3 regions of the Mesorhizobium sp. BH1-1-4 genome follow, and region 2 is predicted to be linked to each of the others. Evidence: predicted binding sites of a transcription regulator. Region 2 holds the regulator's gene; each other region holds the start of a gene.
The links. Region 2 encodes LexA, which represses DNA repair genes until DNA is damaged. Its sites were predicted from a motif close to TGTTCNNNNTGTGTTCNG; they were not measured.
Positions count from the first base shown of each region.

Region 1: a site for LexA is predicted at 4,880-4,897, ahead of LB569_RS28835 (ImuA family protein). Genes of this name have one in related genera too.
Region 3: a site for LexA is predicted at 1,330-1,347, ahead of parE (DNA topoisomerase IV subunit B). Genes of this name have one in related genera too.

Region 1 covers NZ_JAIUIN010000029.1:1,174-8,352, forward strand. Annotated here, with positions in the region: gene acnA (aconitate hydratase AcnA) at 1-1,617, opposite strand, end outside; gene ccmA (heme ABC exporter ATP-binding protein CcmA) at 1,899-2,504, shown strand; gene ccmB (heme exporter protein CcmB) at 2,698-3,363, shown strand; gene ccmD (heme exporter protein CcmD) at 3,496-3,669, shown strand; gene LB569_RS28825 (DsbE family thiol:disulfide interchange protein) at 3,666-4,247, shown strand; gene LB569_RS28830 (metallopeptidase family protein) at 4,321-4,743, opposite strand; gene LB569_RS28835 (ImuA family protein) at 4,921-5,952, shown strand; gene LB569_RS28840 (DUF6504 family protein) at 5,927-7,179, shown strand, end outside.
Region 2 covers NZ_JAIUIN010000003.1:269,177-276,355, forward strand. Annotated here, with positions in the region: gene LB569_RS07780 (ABC transporter permease) at 1-29, opposite strand, end outside; gene LB569_RS07785 (ABC transporter ATP-binding protein) at 35-814, opposite strand; gene LB569_RS07790 (ABC transporter substrate-binding protein) at 875-1,861, opposite strand; gene LB569_RS07795 (GntR family transcriptional regulator) at 2,015-2,788, shown strand; gene lexA (transcriptional repressor LexA) at 3,174-3,917, shown strand; gene LB569_RS07805 (ComEC/Rec2 family competence protein) at 3,911-6,367, opposite strand; gene gltX (glutamate--tRNA ligase) at 6,471-7,179, shown strand, end outside.
Region 3 covers NZ_JAIUIN010000003.1:503,657-510,835, forward strand. Annotated here, with positions in the region: gene LB569_RS08875 (type II and III secretion system protein family protein) at 1-222, opposite strand, end outside; gene cpaB (Flp pilus assembly protein CpaB) at 253-1,179, opposite strand; gene parE (DNA topoisomerase IV subunit B) at 1,418-3,475, shown strand; gene LB569_RS08890 (FUSC family protein) at 3,520-5,589, shown strand; gene LB569_RS08895 (HEPN domain-containing protein) at 5,597-6,085, opposite strand; gene LB569_RS08900 (nucleotidyltransferase domain-containing protein) at 6,048-6,398, opposite strand; gene LB569_RS08905 (DUF2336 domain-containing protein) at 6,463-7,179, opposite strand, start outside.

The sequences.
Region 1 (7,179 bases), on a different contig from region 2:
TTCGAAGTTGCGGTTGCCGGAGAGCACCGCGGCGGCGATCAAACCCTTGTCGTTGATGGTCTTGGAGATCGGCGCCGGCAGCGGGCCGGAATTGCCGATACAGGTGGTGCAGCCGAAGCCGACCAGGTTGAAGCCGATCTGGTCGAGTTCCTTCTGCAGGCCCGACTTCTCCAGATATTCGGCCACCACCTGGCTGCCGGGGGCCAGCGAGGTTTTCACCCACGGCTTCTGCTTCAAACCGAGGCGGTTGGCGTTGCGGGCAAGCAGCCCGGCGCCGATCAGCACCGATGGATTCGAGGTGTTGGTGCAGGACGTGATGGCGGCGATGACGACGTCGCCATGGCCGAGATCATGGTCGGTGCCTTCGACGGCGTAGCGCTTGGAGATTTCCGCAGCCTTCTTGTACTCGGTGTCCATCGCCTTGGCGAAGCCGGCCGGAATGCCTTCGAGCGCGACACGGCCTTCCGGACGCTTGGGGCCGGCCATCGACGGTACGACGCTGTCGAGTTCCAGTTCGAGCAGGTCGGTGAAGACCGGGTCGGTGGAGCCCGCCTCGCGCCACATGCCTTGCGCCTTGGCATAGGCTTCGACCAGGGCGATACGGCTTTCCTCGCGGCCCGACATTGTGAGGTAGCGAATGGTTTCCGAATCGACCGGGAAGAAGCCGCAGGTGGCGCCGTATTCGGGCGCCATGTTGCCGATGGTGGCGCGGTCGGCCAGCGTCATGTTGGAGAGGCCAGGGCCGAAGAACTCGACGAATTTGCCGACGACGCCCTTCTTGCGCAGCATCTGGGTGACGGTGAGCACGAGGTCGGTGGCGGTGACGCCCTCCTTGAGCTTGCCGGTGAGGCGGAAGCCGATGACTTCGGGCAGCAGCATGGAGACCGGCTGGCCGAGCATGGCCGCCTCGGCCTCGATGCCGCCGACGCCCCAGCCGAGCACGCCAAGGCCGTTGATCATGGTGGTGTGCGAATCGGTGCCGACGCAGGTGTCGGGATAGGCCGTCGTTTCGCCGTCCTCGGTGTTGGTCCACACCACCTGGCCGAGATATTCGAGGTTGACCTGGTGGCAGATGCCTGTGCCGGGCGGCACGACGCGGAAGTTGCGGAACGCCTGCTGGCCCCATTTCAGGAACTTGTAGCGCTCTTCGTTGCGCTCATATTCGAGTTCGACATTGCGGGCGAACGCCATCGGCGTGCCGAACTCGTCGACGATGACGGAATGGTCGATGACGAGGTCGACCGGCACCAGCGGGTTGATCTTCTGCGGGTCGCCGCCGAGCGAGGCCATGGCGTCGCGCATGGCGGCAAGGTCGACCACGGCCGGAACGCCGGTGAAATCCTGCATCAGGACGCGGGCCGGGCGATAGGCGATCTCGACGCCGGCGGTGCCCTTGTCGGTCAGCCAGCCGGCCACCGCCTGGATGCTCTCCTTGGTGACGGAGCGGCCATCCTCGTTGCGCAGCAGGTTTTCCAGCAGCACCTTCATCGAATAGGGCAGCTGGGCAATGCCGGTGAGGCCGTTCTTCTCGGCCTCGACGAGGTCGAAATAGACATACTCGGCGTCGCCCGCTTTCAGCGTGCGGCGGCAATTGAAATTGTCGAGGGATTTTGACACGTGCGATCCTTGTCTGTTCAGCCTGAAAGGGAACGGACGCCGATGGCATGCAATCACGCGCAAAGGTGCGGGTACGGCCATTTCCGCTGTCCGCTCCCAAGCAACCCGAGCCGTTCAAGGCGGCGCGTGCGCTGGTTCGGCGCTAATTCTGTTCCCGTGCCGACCGCTGGCACGGATGACCCGCATATAGAGAATTTTCTGGAATAGTTCTAGACAGTTGCAAAGCAAATTTGTGCGATGCGGCAGCGACCGTGCCGCTTCGTTCGAGGGACAGGCAAGGGATGCGGCTGATCGCCGAAAATCTGGGCGGCGAGCGCGGCGGCGAGCCGGTGTTTTCCGGCATCGGGTTTGCGTTGGAGGCCGGGCAGGCGCTGGTCGTGACCGGGCCGAACGGTTCGGGCAAATCGACCTTGCTCAGGGTGGTCGCCGGCCTGTTGCCGAAGATGCAAGGCCGGCTGCTGCTCGAGGGCGGCGGCGACGAATTTCCCTCGATCGCCTCTGCCTGCCACTATCTCGGCCACCAGAACGCAATGAAGACGGCGCTGAGCGTGGCGGAGAATTTGCGCTTCTGGCGGGCGTTTCAAGGCGAAGGCCGGCTCGATGTCGAGGAGGCGCTGGAAACGGTCGGACTGGGCGGCATCGGCCATCTGCCGTTCGGCTATCTCTCGACCGGGCAAAGGCGCCGCGCGGCGATCGCCAAGCTCCTGGTCAGCCATAGGCCGCTGTGGCTGCTGGATGAGCCGACGGCAGGTCTGGACAAGGCTTCGGAGGGGCGGTTCGCGGGGTTGATGCGCGGGTATTGCGCGGAAGGCGGAATGATCGTGGCGGCGACGCACCTGCCGCTGGGATTGGAGGGGACAGAGTTGAGAATGGGGGAAACGGGTTGATGACAGTGCGAGGCGCCCCCCTCTGCCCTGCCGGGCATCTCCCCCTCAAGGGGGGAGATTGGCAGCTTCAACGTTACGCCAATCTTTCACCTGTTGTGATTGGCGAAAGCCGAGATGACATCCAATCTCCCCCCTTGCGGGGGAGATGGCCGGCAGGCCAGAGGGGGGGGCCTGGGCGCAGGCATCTCAAATCATGCTAAGCCTCTTCGCCCGCGACATCCGCCTCAATATCCGCGCCGGCGGCGGCGCGCTGACCGGGGTCATCTTCTTCCTCGCCGTCATCGCCACCATTCCGTTCGGCGTCGGCCCGGACCTCAAGCTGCTTGCCCGCATCGGTCCGGCGATCCTGTGGATCGGCGCGCTGCTTGCCTGCCTGCTCGGGCTCGACCGGCTGTTCCAGGCCGACCGCGAGGATGGCTCGCTCGACCTCTTGGTGCTCGGCCACGACCGCCACATGCTGGCGCTGACGGTGCTGGTGAAATGCGTCGCGCATTGGGCGGGCAGCGTCCTGCCGCTGGTGATCGCCGCTCCCCTGCTCGGCCTGTTCATGAATATGGAGCCGCTCGCCATCGGCGCCACGGCGCTGACGCTTCTGGTGGGCACGCCGGCCATCACCTTCATCGGCGCCGTGGGCGCGGCGGTGGCGGTGGCGCTGCCGCGTGGCGGTCTCCTGATCTCGGTGCTGGTGCTGCCGCTGACCATCCCGGTGCTGATCTTCGGCGTCTCGGCGAGCTATGGCGCGACGGCCAATCCCGATCCGTTCCTGCAGCCTTTCCTCATTCTTGCCGCGCTGACCATGTTTCTTGGCGTGCTGGGGCCGACCGCGGCGGCGCTGGCGCTGCGCCATGGGACGGATTGAGGCGGCCACGAGCGGCGGAGGCTGCGGCGCGGCGGCCGATTGCGCGGCCCGTGGCGCGAGGTTAAGGGAAGGCATGAGCAAGCGCAGCGAACGGACCGGGTTGGCGGGCGGCAGGCCAGGAAGGCGGCCGGCATGAGCCCGCACGCACTCTACGTCACCGCCGCCTATGCCATCACGGCAATCGTGCTGGCCGGACTGATCGGCTGGATTCTCATCGACCAGCGGGCACGCAAGCGCGAACTCGCCGAGCTCGAGGCGGCCGGCGTGCGCCGCCGTTCCGACAAGACCAAGGCGGGAAAGCCGTGAGCAGCGAAATCGAAACGCCGACGCCGACGCGTCGCCGCCTGTTCGTGTTTTTGCCGCTGCTGGTCTTCCTCGGCCTGGCCGGACTGTTCCTGTCGCAGCTCTTGTCGGGACGCGATGTCTCGGAAGTGCCCTCGGCGCTCATCGGCCTGCCGGCGCCACGGACGAGCCTGCCGGCGCTGGAGGGGTCGAACCTGCCCGGACTCGACTCGAACGCCTTCGCCGGCAAGGTCACGCTGGTCAATGTCTTTGCGTCGTGGTGCGCGCCATGCCGGGAAGAGCACCCGGTGCTTCTGGGGCTGGCGCAGGACAAGCGGTTCACGATGGCGGCGCTGAATTACAAGGACCGGCCGGAAAATGCCCGCCGGTTCCTCGGCGATCTCGGCAATCCGTTCCAGGCGATCGGCGTTGACGAAGCCGGCCGCACGGCGATCGACTGGGGCGTCTATGGCGTGCCGGAGACCTTCCTCATCGGCAAGGATGGCAAGATAGCCTACAAGCATGTCGGGCCGCTGACGGCGGAGTCGGCGCGGACGCTGCTGCTGCCTCGGATCGAGAAGGCATTGGCGGCGCCGGGTTAGGCGCCTCCTTCTTTCGTCATTCCAAGGGGAAGCAGGGAGCGGCGTAGGCCCCTGAGATGACGAAAACCCGAGGCTACTCCGCAGCCTCTTCGATCTTCTCCATGTCATCGTCCGACAGGCCGAAATGGTGGCCGATCTCGTGGATCAGCACGTGGGTGACGATGTCGCCCAGCGTCTCCTCGTTTTCGGCCCAGTAGTCGAGCATGGCACGGCGGTAGAGCGTGATGCGGTTCGGGCCTTCGCCGGTCTGCGGGTTCCAGCGTTCGGCGATGCCGCGCCCCTCGAACAGGCCGAGCAGGTCGAACGGCGTTTCCAGCGACAGATCGTCCATGATCTCGTCGGTCGGGAATTCGGCGATCTGGATGACGATCTCGCCGGTCAGCTGGCGAAAATCCTCCGGCAGATGGGCGTAGGCCTCCAGGGCCAGGAACTCCAACTCTTCCATCGAGGGCGCGAGTTCGCCATGCCATGTGCGGGTCTTGTAGATGCGGGCCATGCTTTGTCCTTTGATCCCGGCATATAGGCGTTCGCACCGGTCGAGGCAAATATCCCCTATACGTCGGCGTTGCGCAGCGGCAGGAATAAATTCCTTATGACTCTGCTTGACTCTTCCAGGCGCCTCTGGAATCTATGTGAACATAACAGGAACAATTGTGAGTGGAAGCTGACCGTCATGGCGATATCAGCCGTGGCGCGGGAGACTGTTTTTGCCCTGCGCCGCCAGATCGCGAAAATCGAGGGAACGCTGCCCGAGCGCCTGCAGGCGTCGGCGCCGGCGACCCTTGATGCCGACGCCGGCGCTGGCCCCGGCGGCGATCTGACGATCGTCCGGCGCGGTCTTGCCGCCGCCTTGCCGGATGCTTTCCTGCCCATCGGCGTCGAGCGGCTCGATGCCGCGCTCGGCGGCGGCCTGCCGAAAGCCGCGCTGACCGAAATCCATGGGCTGGAAACCCGCGATGCGGGAGCCGTGGCCGGCTTCGCTTTGTCGCTCGTCAGCCTGATGCTCAACCAGGCGCAAGGGTTGCCCATCCTGTGGATCGGGACATCGGAAATTTTCCACGAGGCCGGCTTTCCCTACGCCAGGGGGCTGCATGCCACCTTCGGCATCGAGCCCGGGCAATTGCTGTTTTCCGAGGCGCCAAGGCTTATCGATGCGCTGTGGGTCGCCGAGGAGGCGGCCCGCATGACCGCGCTTGCCGCCGTCATCCTGGAAATCCGCGGCAATCCGCAGCGGCTGGACCTGACCGCGACACGCCGCCTGCATGCGCGGGCGCAGGGCGCCGGCCGACCGGTGGTCCTGATGCGGCAGGCGGCCGGGCCGGAACCGACGGCGGCGCCTGTCCGTCTGATCGCCGCGTCGGCGCCGGCCGTGCCGCGCGAAACGGTCGCCGGACCGCTCGCCGGTTCGATCGGCCGCCCCGCCTTCACCATCAGCATCGGCAAGAGCCGCACGGCCCTGCCCGGACAATTCACACTGGAGTGGAACCCCGATGAACGCGGATTCGAAGAAAGAAGGGACAAGGAAAGAAGGGCAGAGAATCCTGTCCCTGTGGTTTCCCTATCTGGCGGCCGAAAGGATCCTGCGGCCGCGGCTGGGGAAATCCTGGCGTTCCCGGCCGTCGGATCACCCATCTCACCCACCGCTGGTAATCAGCCACCGCCAGGGCAACGCGCAACGCATCTCGGCCCTCGACGAGCGAGCTGAGGCGCTACACCTGAAGCGCGACATGGGCATTGCCGATGCGCGCGCCATGCATCCCTCGATCGACATCGTCGAGGCCGATCCGGAGGCCGACCGGCGCCTGCTCGAGGGCCTTGCCGACTGGTGTGACCGCTACACGCCGCTGGTGGCGCTGGATGGCATTGACGGCCTGTTCCTCGACGTCACCGGCTGCACTCATCTGTTCGGCGGCGAACGCGCCATGCTGGACGAGATCCTGTCGCGCTTCCTCCAGCAGGGTTTCGATGTCCGCGCCGGACTTGCCGGCACCCCCGGAGCCGCCTGGGCGGCGGCCCGCTTTTGTGGCGACCGCATCGTCGCATCGGGCGAGGAGGAAGCCTTGCTTGCCCCCTTGCCGCTGGCCGCCCTTCGCATAGCACAGGAAATCCGTACCAGCCTGGAAAGTGTCGGGCTGCGCACGGCGGGCGCCGTCATGGCCGCACCGCGCGCGCCGCTCGTCCGCCGCTTCGGCGCTTTGCTGCTCCAGCGCCTCGACCAGGCGCTTGGCCGTCTCGACGAGGCGATCTCCCCACGTCTTCCCGTCGCGCCGCTTTCGGTCGAACGGCACCTCGCCGAGCCCGTCACGCTGACGGAGGAGATCGAACGACTGGTCGGCATGCTGGCGACGACCTTGAAAACCGATCTCGAACGCCGCGGCGAAGGCGCAAGGAGCCTGGCGCTGTTGCTCTTTCGCGTCGACGGCGCCGTCAGCCGCATCGCGCTCGGCACCTCGCGGCCCATGCGCGAACCCTTGCTGATCAAGAAATTGTTCCATGAGCGGCTGGCGGCACTGGAGCAGCAAATCGATGCCGGCTATGGCTTCGACCTGGTGCGCCTCTCGGTGCTGGCCGTTGCCGCTTTCGATACGCAGCAGACCGATCTGACCGGTGAAGCGGCCGATGACGGCGCCGACATCGCTCTGTTCGCCGACCGCATCCGCGCCCGCCTCGGCGAGGGCGCGGTCCTGCAGCCGGTCGCCGTGGAAAGCCATCTGCCCGAACGCGCCGTCGCCATCGTCCCCTTCGCCGAGGCGCCGCGCCGGACCACGCCGCCGAAGAAGCCGGACAGGATGCAGGCGCCGATGACCATTTTTCCGCCGGAACGGCCGATCCGGCTGTTCCGCGCGCCCGAGCCCATCGAGGTGCCGGTCACCGAAATGCCGGAGGGACCGCCGCTGCATTTTCGTTGGCGCCGCGCGCTGTACCGCGTTAC
Region 2 (7,179 bases):
CTGGTGAGAATTTCCTGAACAAAACCCATGTCGGTCAGCTCGCCAGCAACATGCGGTCGGTCTTGACGGAAAAATGGCCGATCAGATCGAGAACCGTGACCCTCGCCTTCTCCTCGCCGGTGACCTCCAGCAAGACCCGGCCCGCGTCGAGCATGATCACGCGGCTGCCGTAATCGACGGCGTGCTGCATGTTGTGGGTCACCATCAGGGTCGTCAGCTTCAGCGCGTTGACAGCCCGCACCGTCGCCCGCATGACAATCTCGGCCGTGCGCGGGTCGAGCGCCGCGGTATGTTCGTCAAGCAGCAGCAAATCCGGTGACCCGCCGACCGCCATGATCAGCGACAGCGACTGCCGCTGCCCGCCCGAAAGCAGGTCGACGCGGGTGTCGAGGCGGTTCTCAAGGCCGAGGCCCAGTATCGACAGGCGTTCCTTGTAGGACGCGAGCCGGGTGGCGTTCAGCCCCTGGCGCAAGGTGCGCTTGCTGCTGCGCAAGTCGGCCAGCAGCATGTTTTCCGCGACCGTCATGCTGGCGGCGGTGCCGCGCATCGGATCCTGGAAGACGCGCGCCAGTTGCGCGGCGCGCTTGTGTACGGGCATTCCAGTCACATCGGCGCCGTTGATCAGGATCTGGCCGGAATCGAGGATCAGGGCGCCGGAAATGGCATTGAGCATGCTGCTTTTGCCAGCACCGTTGGAGCCGATGACGATGCCGAACTCGCCCGTGGCCAGCGACAGACTGAGACCGTCCAGCGCGACCTTCTCGTCGGCCTGGCCCTTGTAGAATACTTTGCGCGCCGATCGGATTTCGAGCATCGTTCCTCCCTCACCTCAAGGATGACGGCGCCGAGGCCGTCACCCCTTGCGGTTCCGATGTCAGTCGACGATGCAGCCGCAATCGGCCATCGAAGCGGGTATCTCGATACCGAACGCGGCCATCGCCTTGCGCGAGATCGTTGCCATGTGGTCCTTGTAGGCCGGGCGCGACGACGCGATCGTCTTGGGGTCCTTCCCCTTCAGGATCTCGGCGGCGATGGTGCCGGCGTTGACGCCGACCTGCGTGTAATTGACCGCAAAGCTCGCCGGCACGGTGCCGTTGCGGACCGCGCTGTCATCGGAGTTGACGACCGGGATACCGGCCTGGCGGGCGGCCGCGGAGACAGCGGCGATCGCCGGCTGGATAAGGTTCGAGGCCGGGCCGTAGATCACGTCGGCCTTGCCGGCGAGCGAAGCGATGCGTTGCTGGATGTCATTGACGTTGTCGATGCCGACCTCCACCACCTCGAAGCCGGCCGCGGGCGCCGCCGCCTTGATCTTTTCGACCAAGGCAACGTCGTTGGCCTCGCCGGGATTGTAAGGCACGCCGAAGCGCTTGGCGTTGGGCAGCAACTTCTTGGTGAAGGCCATCACCGCGGCGACGTCCTGCAGATCGCTGGCGCCGGTCATGCCTTCGTCTCCGGCGTCCCATGAGGGCACCAGCTTGGCCGCCACCGGATCGGTGACCGCGGCAAAGACGATCGGAATGCCGGAACCGGCGAGCGCCTTCTTGGCGATCTGCGAAACCGGCGTGGTGATGGTGTAGATCAGCTTGGGCTGCTCGGCCTGCAGCTTGGCGATCATCTGCGGCACCAGCGATGCATCGAAATTGGTATGGCTCTCCGTATAGACGACGTCCTTGCCTTCGACGAAGCCGTTGTCCGTCAGCGCCTTCTTGAAGCCGGCTATGGCGGCGTTGAGCTGCGGATGTTCGCCGAAATTGGCAATGCCGATGCGGATCTGATCGGCGGCGGCACTGCCGGCGCTCACCATCAACGCGCCAGCCAGGAACAAACCCGACACCCAAGCGGATTTCGACTTCAACATCATTTCCTCCCAGATTTGATCAGCGCCGCTTGCAGCGCGGCTACTGCAACGATCATGGTCAGTCGGCCGTCCCCTGTCAAACATTATATATAATTCTTGCCACGGTCGGACATCATATATAATTTCTCTTTGCCGGACGACGGATGGACCGCGATGCAGGATGAGACGAACTCCACGAAAACGGAGGCAGCCTATCGGCTGTTGCGTCGGGATATCCTGACCACGCGCCTCATGCCCGGCGCGCCCCTCAAGCTGAGCGCGTTGCGCGGCACCTATGGCGTCGGCTGGACGCCGTTGCGCGAAGCCTTGTCGCGGCTCGAGGCCGAACGCCTGGTCACCGCCATCAGCAACCGTGGTTTTACAGTCGCTCCCGTATCGCGGGCCGAACTGGAGGATCTGGCGCGCGCCAGGATGGTGGTCGAGATCCCCTTGTTCCTCGAATCGATGGAGAAAGGCGGCAAGGAATGGGAGGATGCCGTTGTCACCGCCCACTACCGGCTCTCCCGTTGCAAGACCGCGGTCGACGATCCCTCGGATGCGGCCGTCGACAAATGGGACGAGAACCACGAGGCTTTCCATGCGGCGCTGCTGAGCGCCGCCACATGCAACTGGCTGTTGCGTTTCCGCTCGACAATCTCGGATCAGCTACGCCGCCATCATCGCTTTCTTGGCCTGGCGCCGACATTACGGGCCGCGGCTGGCCTCAAGGATGGCTATGAGGAGGCCATGGAGGCATTGCGCGAAGCGATCGCCATCGAGCATCACACCGCGATCATGGAAGCGGCACTCGATCGTGACGTCGAGCGGGCCAAGGCGCTGATGACGGCCCATATCGGCTACACGCTGCATGTCTATGTCCACAGCGAAGACAGTGGCGCGACCAAATACGCCGCCCGCGCCGGCAGCTTGAAGGCTGTCGCCGGATGATGTCGGGCCCGTGCACCGGCCGACGCTTGAGGAATAAAGGCCGCCCGTGAGCGGCTTGCCGGCTGTTGGCGTTTTGATTTCGTTTCGTTCCGCCGGAGATGGCACGAACACTTGCTGGAGCCTCTTACCTGGATCCTTCGAAAGGGCTGGCGCCAAGCCTCCTTCAGGGTTAGGCCGCAAGCCATTAACCATAACGATTTCAAGGCCCATGCGGAAACGAAAGGTCGTCTGCCGGCCGCAGTCGCGAGCCAAAAGCTTCTGACGCCTTAACAAATTCACTAAACTTTAAACGGTTGCAGAACACAACTGGAACAGATAGGGTTTGTTCTGGGTTTGTTTTTCGATTCTGAATCAGACCGTTGTTCAATGCCTTGGGGGCCGCGCCATGCTGACACGCAAGCAACATGAACTGCTGATGTTCATCCACGAACGCCTCAAGGAAAGCGGCATACCGCCGTCCTTCGACGAGATGAAAGAAGCGCTCGATCTTGCCTCCAAATCGGGGATCCATCGCCTGATCACGGCGCTGGAGGAACGCGGCTTTATCCGGCGGCTACCCAATCGGGCGCGTGCGCTGGAAGTGCTGCGGCTGCCGGATTCGATCGCGCCCGGCCTCAACGCGGCAAAGAAATTCTCGCCAAGCGTCATCCAGGGCAGCCTGGGTCAAAACAATCTCGGTCGCCAGATCAAGCCGGCAGCCGCACCTTCGCGCCTGCCCGCGGCCGGCAATGACGACGATGCGGTTTCAGCTGTGTCCATCCCCGTTATGGGCCGTATCGCCGCCGGTGTGCCGATCGACGCCATCCAGCATCAGACGCATACGATCTCGGTGCCGCCGGATATGATCATGGGCGGCGAGCACTATGCGCTGGAAGTCAAAGGCGACTCGATGATCGAGGCCGGCATCTTCGACGGCGACACGGTCATCATCCGCAATGCCGATACGGCAAGCCCAGGCGAAATCATCGTGGCGCTGGTCGACGAGGAGGAAGCGACGCTGAAGCGGTTCCGCCGCAAAGGCGCCTCGATCGCCCTCGAAGCCGCCAATCCGGCCTATGAAACCCGCATTTTCGGGCCGGACAGGGTCAAGGTGCAAGGCAGGCTGGTCGGCTTGATCAGGCGCTACTGAGCCTGTTTGCCATCGGGCTTGTCGGGCTTTTTATAGGGCGGCAGTCCCCTCGCCTCGCGTGAGAATTTTCGTTGCTCATGCCAGGGCCGGTATGGTTGGTCGACGGCGAATTCGATCTTGGCCGGGGTCGTGGCCGACCGAGGATCGAAGAAGACCGCGGCACTTCCCTTGCGGGCGAGCTGCCGTTTGGTGACGACGAGAACCAGCGGATTGTGGCAAGCATCGTAGGCGGTCGCGTCATTGACCACGATGAGGTCGGCGAACGCGCAGGCCTTCCAGGTGTCCTTGCGGTCTTCGACATGCGCTATGATCGCACCGGACGGGTGTCTGGCGATACAGACGCCTTCGGTGCAATAGAACGGCGCTCCCGTCGGCAGGTTTACCGCATCGGCGATGGCGAATTGCCCACCTGCCTTGTCGAACATCTCCGGTACGACGAGGGCTTCCGATGTCAGCGCGCGTTTCCAGTTGTCGACGGTGAATTCGTTCGGGCGAGCCCGGTTGACCGCGAGTTCGCCGCCGCCGATCGGCAGCGCGACCAGCCGCGCATCTTCCGAGATCAGCACATCGGGCGTGCGCGTATCCGACACAGTCAACAAGCTGGCAAGCGCGAATGGCAGTGCCGCGAGCCGCAGCCGGGTCGTCGCCATCGTCGCGATGACCAATGCGACGGTTACCAGCAGCACGGATTGCCGCGAAATCAACCCGACACCATCGATTGGCGAGCGCTCCGATATCCACGCCGATACGGCAATCATCGCCGTCAGGCCTTTGCCCATGAGGTAAAGAGCCGGCCAATCCAGTCCGAACGGCATCAGCAACGCACTGGCGACGGCCAGGAACATCACGACCGACACGATCGGCATGACGGCCAGATTGGCGAACAGGCTGAGCGGCGACACCCGCTGGAAATGCCAGATCGCAAACAGCGCCGTGGCGCTGCCGGCGATGATGGACGTCATGGCCAGTCCGCCTGCCCCCAAAAGGAGTTTTCGCGTCAGGAACCCAGCTAGGGATCGCTTTGGCGCCGGTGGCCTCGTCTTTCCCGCATGGTGATCCGCCCAGCCCGCATAAGCGCCGACCAGCGCCGCGGTCGCGGCGAAGGACATCTGGAAACTCGGGCCAACGACTTCGTGCGGGGACACCGCGATGACGGCAATGGCCGAGATTGCCAGATTGCGCATTGTCAGCGCCGCCCGGTCGAACAGAACGGCGATCAACATCACGGCCAGCATGATGAAGCTGCGCTCGGCGGCAACGACGACGCCCGAGATGATGAGATAGGCCGCGATCGAGAAAAGCGCGGCGGCCGCGGCGTACTTCTTGACCGGGCGGCGTGAGGAAAAATCCGGAAACAGCGCGAATACGCCGCGCATCAGCATCATCATGGTGCCCGCGACCAGCGCCATGTGCAGTCCGGAAATCGAAATGATGTGATAGATGCCTGTTCGCCGCATGGCTTCGTTGATTTCATCAGGAATGCCCGCGCGCACCCCGACCATCAGCGCCGCCGCGATCTCACCCTCGGCGCCACCGACACTGGCTCTGATGTGGTCGGCGATGTCCTGCCTGGTATTTTCGACCGACGAGGCAAGGCGGGACCACAGCGGCGCCTCGTCGTCGTCGGGAACGATCCTTGGCGTTCCCATGAAGAAGCCGCTGCCGCCGATCCCAGCGAAATAGCTGTCGAAGGAAAAATCGTAACTGTCCGGGCGCACCGGACCGGTCGGCGGCAACAGCCTGGCGTAGCCGCTCACCAGCGAACCGGCCTTCACGCCGGCCGGTATCTTGGCGGCGGAAATGCGAACCCGTTCCGGTGCATAGCGCAATTTCGGCCGGACGGTCGACGTCACGTCGATGGTCAACCGGATACGTCCGGTCTCCATATAGTCGAGCGACACCACCCGGCCGGTCACCTGCGTGGCGATTTCAGAGCCAAGCATCGGCGTCCCCGCCCGCCACGTCTCGACCTTGGCGGCGAGCACGCCAAGGGCGCAGAGCAGCGCGGCCATCAGACATAGATGGGTCCTGGGCCAGGATCGCGAGGCGACCGCACAGAGAGCCATCAGCACGACGGCGGCGATGGGCTGGACGAACCCAGGTTCAGCCGCCATCGAGAAATAGACGATGACGCCCATGGCCAGGAACACCGGCACCAGCAGGAATGCGATGCCGCGATCGAGCTCCAGCGTGGCCGCCGAAGCCACGCCCGCCTGTACTCTAGGCCACGAAAGGCGGCCGAGATGACGGCGCAGGCGAGCGACCGCACCGGTTCTGGGCACGGTGACCGGCGCGTTGATGCCCTCGGGCAAGGACTGCTCGCCAGGGCGCAATGCGGGCAGTGCCGCCGGCGCCGATGGTGCGAGCGCGGGATTGGCAAACAGGGACCGTTCGCTGACGCCGACAATGGCGTCCTCGCCCTGATCCGAGCTCCGGCTCCGTCCAGCCATCGGGTCTGCCCCTTGCACCCTCGACGCCCTATGCTACATGAACGCGCGACGCGCGAAAGTCCGCGCACGCCGCACCCCGCTTCAGACGTTTTCCGAGAGTTCCATGTCCGACAAGGTCATCACCCGTTTTGCCCCCTCGCCGACCGGCTATCTGCACATTGGCGGCGCGCGCACGGCGCTGTTCAACTGGCTCTATGCCAAGCACACCGGCGGCACGATGCTGCTGCGCATCGAGGACACCGATCGCGAACGCTCCACGGATGCAGCCACCACGGCCATTCTCGACGGGCTGACTTGGCTCGGCCTGTCGTGGGACGGCGATGCGGTCTCCCAGTTCGAGCGCGCGCCACGCCACCGCGAGGTGGCCGAGGAACTGGTGCGCCTGGGCAAGGCCTATTACAGCTACGAGACACCAGCCGAACTCGAGGCGATGCGTGAGGCCGCGCGGGCCAAGGGCCTGCCGCCGCGCTACAACGGCCACTGGCGTGACCGCGATCCGTCGGAGGCACCCGTCGGCGTCAAGGGCGCCATTCGCATCAAGGCGCCGACCGAGGGCGAGACGGTGGTGCAGGACCGGGTCCAAGGCGAGGTGCGCTTTCCCAACAAGGATCTCGACGATTTCATCATCCTGCGGTCGGACGGCAACCCGACCTACATGCATGCCGTTGTCGTCGACGATCACGACATGGGCGTCACCCACATCATCCGTGGCGACGACCACCTGACCAACGCCGCCCGCCAGAGCGTGATCTACAACGCCATGGGCTGGGACGTGCCGTCGATGTCGCACATCCCGCTGATCCATGGTGCCG
Region 3 (7,179 bases), 230 kb from region 2:
GACGATCTGGTAGAAGGCGGCGCTCGTCATGATCGTCTTGGGCTTGCCCTTGGCGACCTTGATCGAGGCGTTCTTGGTCGACGAGACATAGACGATGTCGTTGTCCGCCTTGGCCGCGCCGGCGAATGCAAGCATGCCGCTCGCGGCCAGGCAAACCGCCACCGCCAGAGCGCGCACGAAACGCAACCGACCCGTCATTCGATAGTGCGTATGCATCACCATGATCCCGTCCCGCCCGGTCCCCACCGGTCCTTACTTCTGGTCCCGCGAAGGAACCTGATATTCCTCGGCCTGCGTGCCGCGTGTCACGATGACCGTCTTGAATTTCGGCTTCTCCGGCTCCTTGGCGATGGCATCGAACAAGGAGCCGGCCGCGGCCTGGGTCTTGGAAGCCACCGATCCGCCGAAGGATGAGATGGTGGTGACGCCGTTCTTGCCGTCGCCGCCTTCGCTGGCCGAGCGCAGCGAGAGCGACAGCGTCCCGACGGTGCGCGCCAGCGCCACTTTCTGCGCGCCTTCGGTCGTCACCTCCAGGGTCACGGAATTGGCCACCTGCGGCGTCGTCTGGCGCTCGTCGGCGCCCTGCCCGACGCTCAGCACCTTGGCATCGGCAACGACGATCTCCGAGGTGATGGTCGAACCGGACGCGCCTTGCGCGTTCTTGGCGACTTCCTGGATTTCGCCGGCGTCACGGGTCAGCACGACATCGACACGGTCGCCGGGCGTGACGAAGCCGCCGACGCCGGCGATCTCGTCGGTGCGGATGGTGACCGCCCGCATTCCGGGCGTCAGCATATTGGACAGCGTCGCGCGGCCGTTCGGTCCCGACAGCTTGGTGAGCAGCACCGGCTCGTTGACGTCGATCGGCGACAGCACGACCCGGCCACCCTCGCCCAGCAATCCATCGATGGTGGCAAAGGCACCCTGCGGTAGGGAATCCTGCGGCCATGGGATCTCGCTGAGCTTGGCGCGGTCGAGCTCCATGCCGTAACGCAACGGCGCGCTCGCCACCACGATCGTCTTGAACTCGATCCTGGGTGCGGCCGGAGCGGCGATCGAAGCCGTTTTCTCCTCGGCGTCGGCCTTGGCCTGGCTCTTCACCCAGAAATCCGCGGCAAAGATCGAGATCGCGCCGAAAACGGCGGCGATGCCGATCATCGTTATGGCCTTGCCCCTCACGCCGAAACCCCTGATGCCCGTCGTTTCTTGTTATGTTGGGCTCACGCTAGGCCGCATTGTTAAAGAATCAGGAATCTTCCGGCCGCCGGTACGCCCGATTTCCACCGGCTTGGTTATCGAATGGTTTTAGGATAAGAGGGGGTTAAATCCCCGAACGTAACAGGAACCTCCGTCGCTTGGCGCTGAAAAGCGTGGCAGTATCGACGGGGTGATTCGCAGCTTGGGCGCTATGGCAGGCATGGACGACAACAACGATCTTTTCGGCAATCTGGAGAAACAGCCGCAGCCGGTTCGCGCGTCGGCGCGCCCAGCGGATCCGCTGGTGCAAGCGGCGGCCAAGCGTCCGGCCGCGATCCGTGACGGTTCGGAGGGCTACAGTGCCGCCGATATCGAGGTGCTCGAGGGCCTCGAGCCGGTGCGCCGCCGGCCGGGCATGTATATCGGCGGCACCGACGACAAGGCGATGCACCATCTGTTCGCCGAGGTCATCGACAATTCGATGGACGAAGCGGTTGCCGGCCACGCTACCTTCATCGATGTCGAGCTTTCCGCCGACGGCTATCTCACTGTCACCGACAATGGACGCGGCATCCCGGTCGACCCGCATCCGAAATTCAAGAAGCCGGCGCTCGAAGTCATCATGACGACGCTGCATTCGGGCGGCAAATTCGATTCCAAGGTCTATGAGACATCAGGTGGCCTGCACGGCGTCGGCGTTTCCGTCGTCAACGCCTTATCCGACCATCTCGAGGTCGAAGTCGCGCGCGGCCGCCAGCTCTATCGCCAACGCTTTTCACGTGGCGTTCCGGTAAGCGGCCTGGAGCACCTCGGCGAGGTGCACAACCGCCGCGGCACCAGGATCCGCTTCCATCCCGACGAGCAGATCTTCGGCAAGGGCGCCGCCTTCGAGCCGGCGCGGCTCTATCGCATGACGCGCTCCAAGGCCTATCTGTTCGGCGGCGTCGAGATCCGCTGGACCTGCGATCCCTCCCTGATCAAGGAAAAGGACCAGACGCCGGCCAAGGCGGAATTCCATTTCCCAGGCGGCCTCAAGGATTATCTCAAGGCATCACTCGGCGACGACTTCCAGGTCACCCGCGAAATCTTCGCCGGCAAGAGCGAGAAACAGGGCGGCCATGGGTCGCTGGAATGGGCGGTGACCTGGTTCGGCGGCGACGGCTTCATCAATTCCTACTGCAACACGATTCCCACCGGTGAAGGCGGCACGCACGAGGCCGGCTTCCGCAATGTGCTGACGCGCGGCCTACGCGCCTATGCCGATCTCGTCGGCAACAAGCGCGCCTCGATCGTCACATCGGAAGACGTCATGATCTCGGCCGCCGGCATGCTGTCGGTGTTCATCCGCGAACCGGAATTCGTCGGCCAGACCAAGGACAGGCTGGCGACGATCGAAGCGATTCGCATCGTCGAGACCGCGATCCGCGACCCGTTCGACCATTGGCTGGCCGACAATCCGCAGGAAGCTTCAAAACTGCTCGAATGGGTGATCGCGCGCGCCGATGAGCGGGTGCGCCGGCGCCAGGAAAAGGAAGTGTCGCGCAAAAGCGCGGTGCGCAAGCTGCGCCTGCCTGGCAAGCTCGCCGACTGCACGCAGAATGCGGCGGCGGGTGCAGAACTCTTCATCGTCGAAGGCGATTCCGCCGGCGGCTCGGCCAAGCAGGCGCGCGACCGTGCCAGCCAGGCGGTATTGCCTCTGCGCGGCAAAATCCTCAACGTCGCCAGCGCCGGCAATGACAAGCTGGCCGCCAACCAGCAGATATCGGACCTGATCCAGGCGCTCGGCTGCGGCACGCGGTCAAAGTACCGCGACGAGGATTTGCGCTACGATCGCGTGATCATCATGACCGACGCCGACGTCGACGGCGCCCACATCGCTTCGCTGCTGATCACTTTTTTCTACCAGGAGATGCCGGCGCTGGTACGCGGCGGCCATCTCTACCTGGCGGTGCCGCCGCTCTACTCGATCAGGCAAGGCGGCAAGGTCGCCTATGCCCGCGACGACGCGCACAAGGACGAGCTTCTGCGCACCGAATTCACCGGCCGCGGCAAGGTCGAACTCGGCCGCTTCAAGGGCCTGGGCGAAATGATGGCCGCGCAGCTCAAGGAGACCACCATGGACCCGAGGAAGCGCACGCTGCTCAGGGTCGACGTGATCGACGCCGAGGCGGCGACCAAGGATGCGGTCGACGCACTGATGGGCACCAAGCCCGAAGCCCGCTTCCGCTTCATCCAGGAACGTGCCGAATTCGCCGAGACGGAAGTGCTGGATATCTAGCCGCTGGCCAGTTTAGCTTGCGTCCCTGACATGGAGACCAGCATGTGACCTGGGCGCGGCTGAAAACCAATTTCGAGACGAGCCTGGCCGGGGTGACGCAACCGACGCGCTCGGACTGGATTTTCGCGCTGCGCACCGTTTCGGCCGGCCTGATCGCATTGCTGGCCGCTTACGCGCTCAAGCTCGACCACCCGCAATGGGCAATGATGACGGTGTTCATCGTCGCCCAGCCGGTTGCCGGCATGGTGCTGGCGAAAGGCTTCTACCGGCTGCTCGGCACGCTTGTCGGGGGTGTCGCGGCAATCGGCATCACCACGGCGTTCGGCACCGGCCCCTGGATTCTGGTGACGGTGCTTGCCGTCTGGATTGGCATCTGCACCTTCGTCTCGTCGCTGCTGCGCAATCCCGAAGCCTATGGCGCCGCCCTTGCCGGCTACACCGCCATGATCATCGGCCTTCCCGCCTTCGGCCAACCGCACCTGGTCGTCGATCTCGCGGTCGCGCGCTGTGCCGAGATCGTGCTCGGCATCGTCTGCGCCGGCCTCACCAGCCGGCTGATCCTGCCGAAACTGGCCAGCGACGCCATCATCTCGCGGCTGAAACGCTGCATTCTCGACCTCGCCACCTATGCCGGCGGCGCGTTCTCGGGCGGCGATCGGGCGACGCTGATCGGCCTTCACCGGAAGCTTGTCGCCGACACCCAGACGCTTGGCGAGATGCGCGCCTATGCCAGGCTCGAAGCGCCGAGCTTCGCGCCGCGCGCGCATCCGGTACGGCGCACCATCGGACAACTGCTCTCCGCCCTTTCGGCGGCGCGCGCGCTCCATTCTCATGCAGCTCCGAAAAACGCCGCCCTCATCCCGGTGCGCTCGGAACTGCAGGCTCTTGTCAGCGAACTGGCCGCCAAGCCGGGAGCGCTGGACGATACCTCGCCCTGGTTGGCGCGCCTCGACGCAATCTCGATAAAAGCCCGGCAAATGCCCGATGCCTCGACCGATCAAGGTGAGGACAGGGTCGGAACCATCACCCGCCTCACCATAGCAGCCGATTTCGCCGAGGCGCTGAAACAGGTGCTGCGTGGCCTCGACGCCTTGCGCGCGCCGGTGACCCGTCGTCCAGGTCCCGGCAGCCAGCAGCCCGCCCTGGTGGTGCATCGCGACTATCCCGGTGCCGCGCGCAACGCCATCCGCGCGGCCGTTGCCACGCTGCTGGTCGCGGCTTTCTGGCTGACGACGAAGTGGTCGGAAGCGGCCGGCACCGTCATCCTCGTTGCCGTCGTGTCGAGCCTGTTTGCCGCTCGCCCCGATCCGGTGCAGGTATCCTGGGGGTTCTTCAAGGGAACGCTGCTCGCTTTGCCCTTTGCCTTTCTCGTCGGCCAGATCGCGCTTCCCGCTTTGCCCGGCTTCGGCTGGTTCATGCTGTTCGTCGTGCCCATCATGGTGCCGGCCGCACTCGCCATGGCCAATCCGCGCTATGTCGGCGTGGCCACGGCCTTCGCCATCAACTTCCTGGCCTTTCTCAGTCCTCACCAGGCGATGACCTATGATCCCGGCCCCTTCTTCGCCGGCTCGGCGTCGATCCTGGTCGGCATCCTGCTGGCGATCGGCGTCTTCATCGTCGTATTGCCGGCCGATCCCTGGCTCGCGGCCGACCGCATCGTGCGGGCCATGCGCGAGGATCTGGCGCGGCTTTGCCTGCATGAGCGCGTGCCGAGGCGTTCGGCCTTCGAGAGCCTCGCTTATGACCGGGTCAATCAGCTGATGCCGCTGGTGCAGAATTCCGGCAGGAAGGGCGAGGCGATCCTGGGCGGCGGCGTCGCCTCCGTCACGGTCGGCCTGGAGATCCTGCGGCTGCGCAGCGCGGCCCAAAACCATGCCATCCCATCGGAAACAGCGCTATCAATTGCCAACTTCCTGAGGGGATTGGCACGCGAGCTGCTTTTCCGGGCTCCTGGCGATCCGCAAACAGCGACCGTCGCCGTCGCCCGGCAGTATGCGGCGGGCATCGCCCAGCGAAACGCCACCGGCGACATGCTGCAGATCGCGGCGTCCCTGCGCATTATCGCCGCGGCGATGGAGGATTTTCCGGATTTCTTCGCGAGCAACAGGTCCTAGGCAAAGATCATCGTAGACCGGGCCTGCGCATAGGCGCCACCGTCTGGGCCGGCTTTGATTCATCGCCAAGATCGATCTTGAAGTGTGCTGCAAGCCGCAGGATAAGGTTCGTGATATCGTCAATGGCTTTCTGAAGTTTTACCTTGTCGGGCGCACGAGGTATCTGGCCAGAAGGCAGTGTATATCTGAATGTGGTCGCATAGGCTTCCAGCCAAACGAGGGACTGCAACGCCGTCTTCTCGGCGTGATCGTCTGGCAAGCGCCTTACGATCTTATCGAGTTGATGTGCATCGTGACGTTCGATGTGGATGGCCTCCGAAGTCGCCAACGCTCGGATGACCTGTTCGATAGCTTGCTGGCTGAGATAGGCCGCATTACGGGACCCTGACTCGGCAAGAATATGCGCATCCCTGATGCATCCGTTCGCCAACCGAAGGGCGCTGGCGATTGTCCAGTGGTCAGACATCCAGTCGACGCCCATTCCGAGCGATGTCATAGGCTATCGTATTTCGTGAATCCCAACTCGCGGCCAACGCACTGGACGTCGTGGACAGGATCGTGGCTGGTATTCCAACGTCGTGCTGGATTGACCACCCGATTAGCGGGTCCAGGAGGTCCGCCTCCGAGTCGTCAGGCAAGGCAACGAGAATATCCCAGTCGCTGTCGGGCCGATGATCACCCCTCGCCCGGCTGCCGAACAGCCAAATGGAATCGGGGTTCAGGCGAACCCTGATTTCGTCGATGAGCGGCTTGATTTCAGCCGGCACCCTGAGGCGCATTGCGGGCGGTACGTGCATAGGCGGAAACATAATACCAATCGGTTGTGCCTACAACGCAGCGACGTCGCAGCCAAAAGCCGCCAGTAGGCAAGCGTTAGGCCGCTGCAATCGCCAGTGCGTGGCCGCGCGCGTTCTCGCGCAGCGCATCGAGATGGATCGACTTGACCAGCGCGGCGAGATCCCCTTCGGCGGATTGGCCGCCCAACTCCTTGAGCATCAGCCAGCTGACTTCCTGCACGCCGGCGACGCGCTTGCCGTTGGCGACCTCCCGCCAGATCTTCAGGGCGCGCAGGATGATCGCATGCGTGGCCAAAGCCAGCCCAGCGCCGCGGAACAGGGCCTGCAGCGCCACGTCGTGCCCACCTGCCAGCAGCGCCCTCACCCGTGGTTCGGACTGCTGGCTGAGCGCGACCAGCGCCGAGCCGAAGAAATCGACCTTACCGTGCGCGATGGTGCGGATCAGGAAGCTCGCGGTGAGATCGCCGCGCAGCCTGAGATGCTCGATCAGCGCCGCGTGTTCTTCCTGGCGCGTGCCCTCGATCAGAGTCACGGACGCCTTGACGCAGGCGTCGCGCATGACGCGGTCGGCACGCGCGGCTCCCATCAATGCCATGACCAACGGCGACGTCTTCAAGGTCTCGCCAAGCTTGACGAGCAGCATATGCCGGCAGTCGGCGGGCAGCCTGATATCCGATATCAGCGCCTCGCGCACCAGAGGCAGATGCCCATGGCGTTCCGCCATGCGGCGGAAGCTCATCGAAGCGATGGCGGCGCCGCTGTTGGCGAGCAATACGGCGCAGGCCTCCGCCTC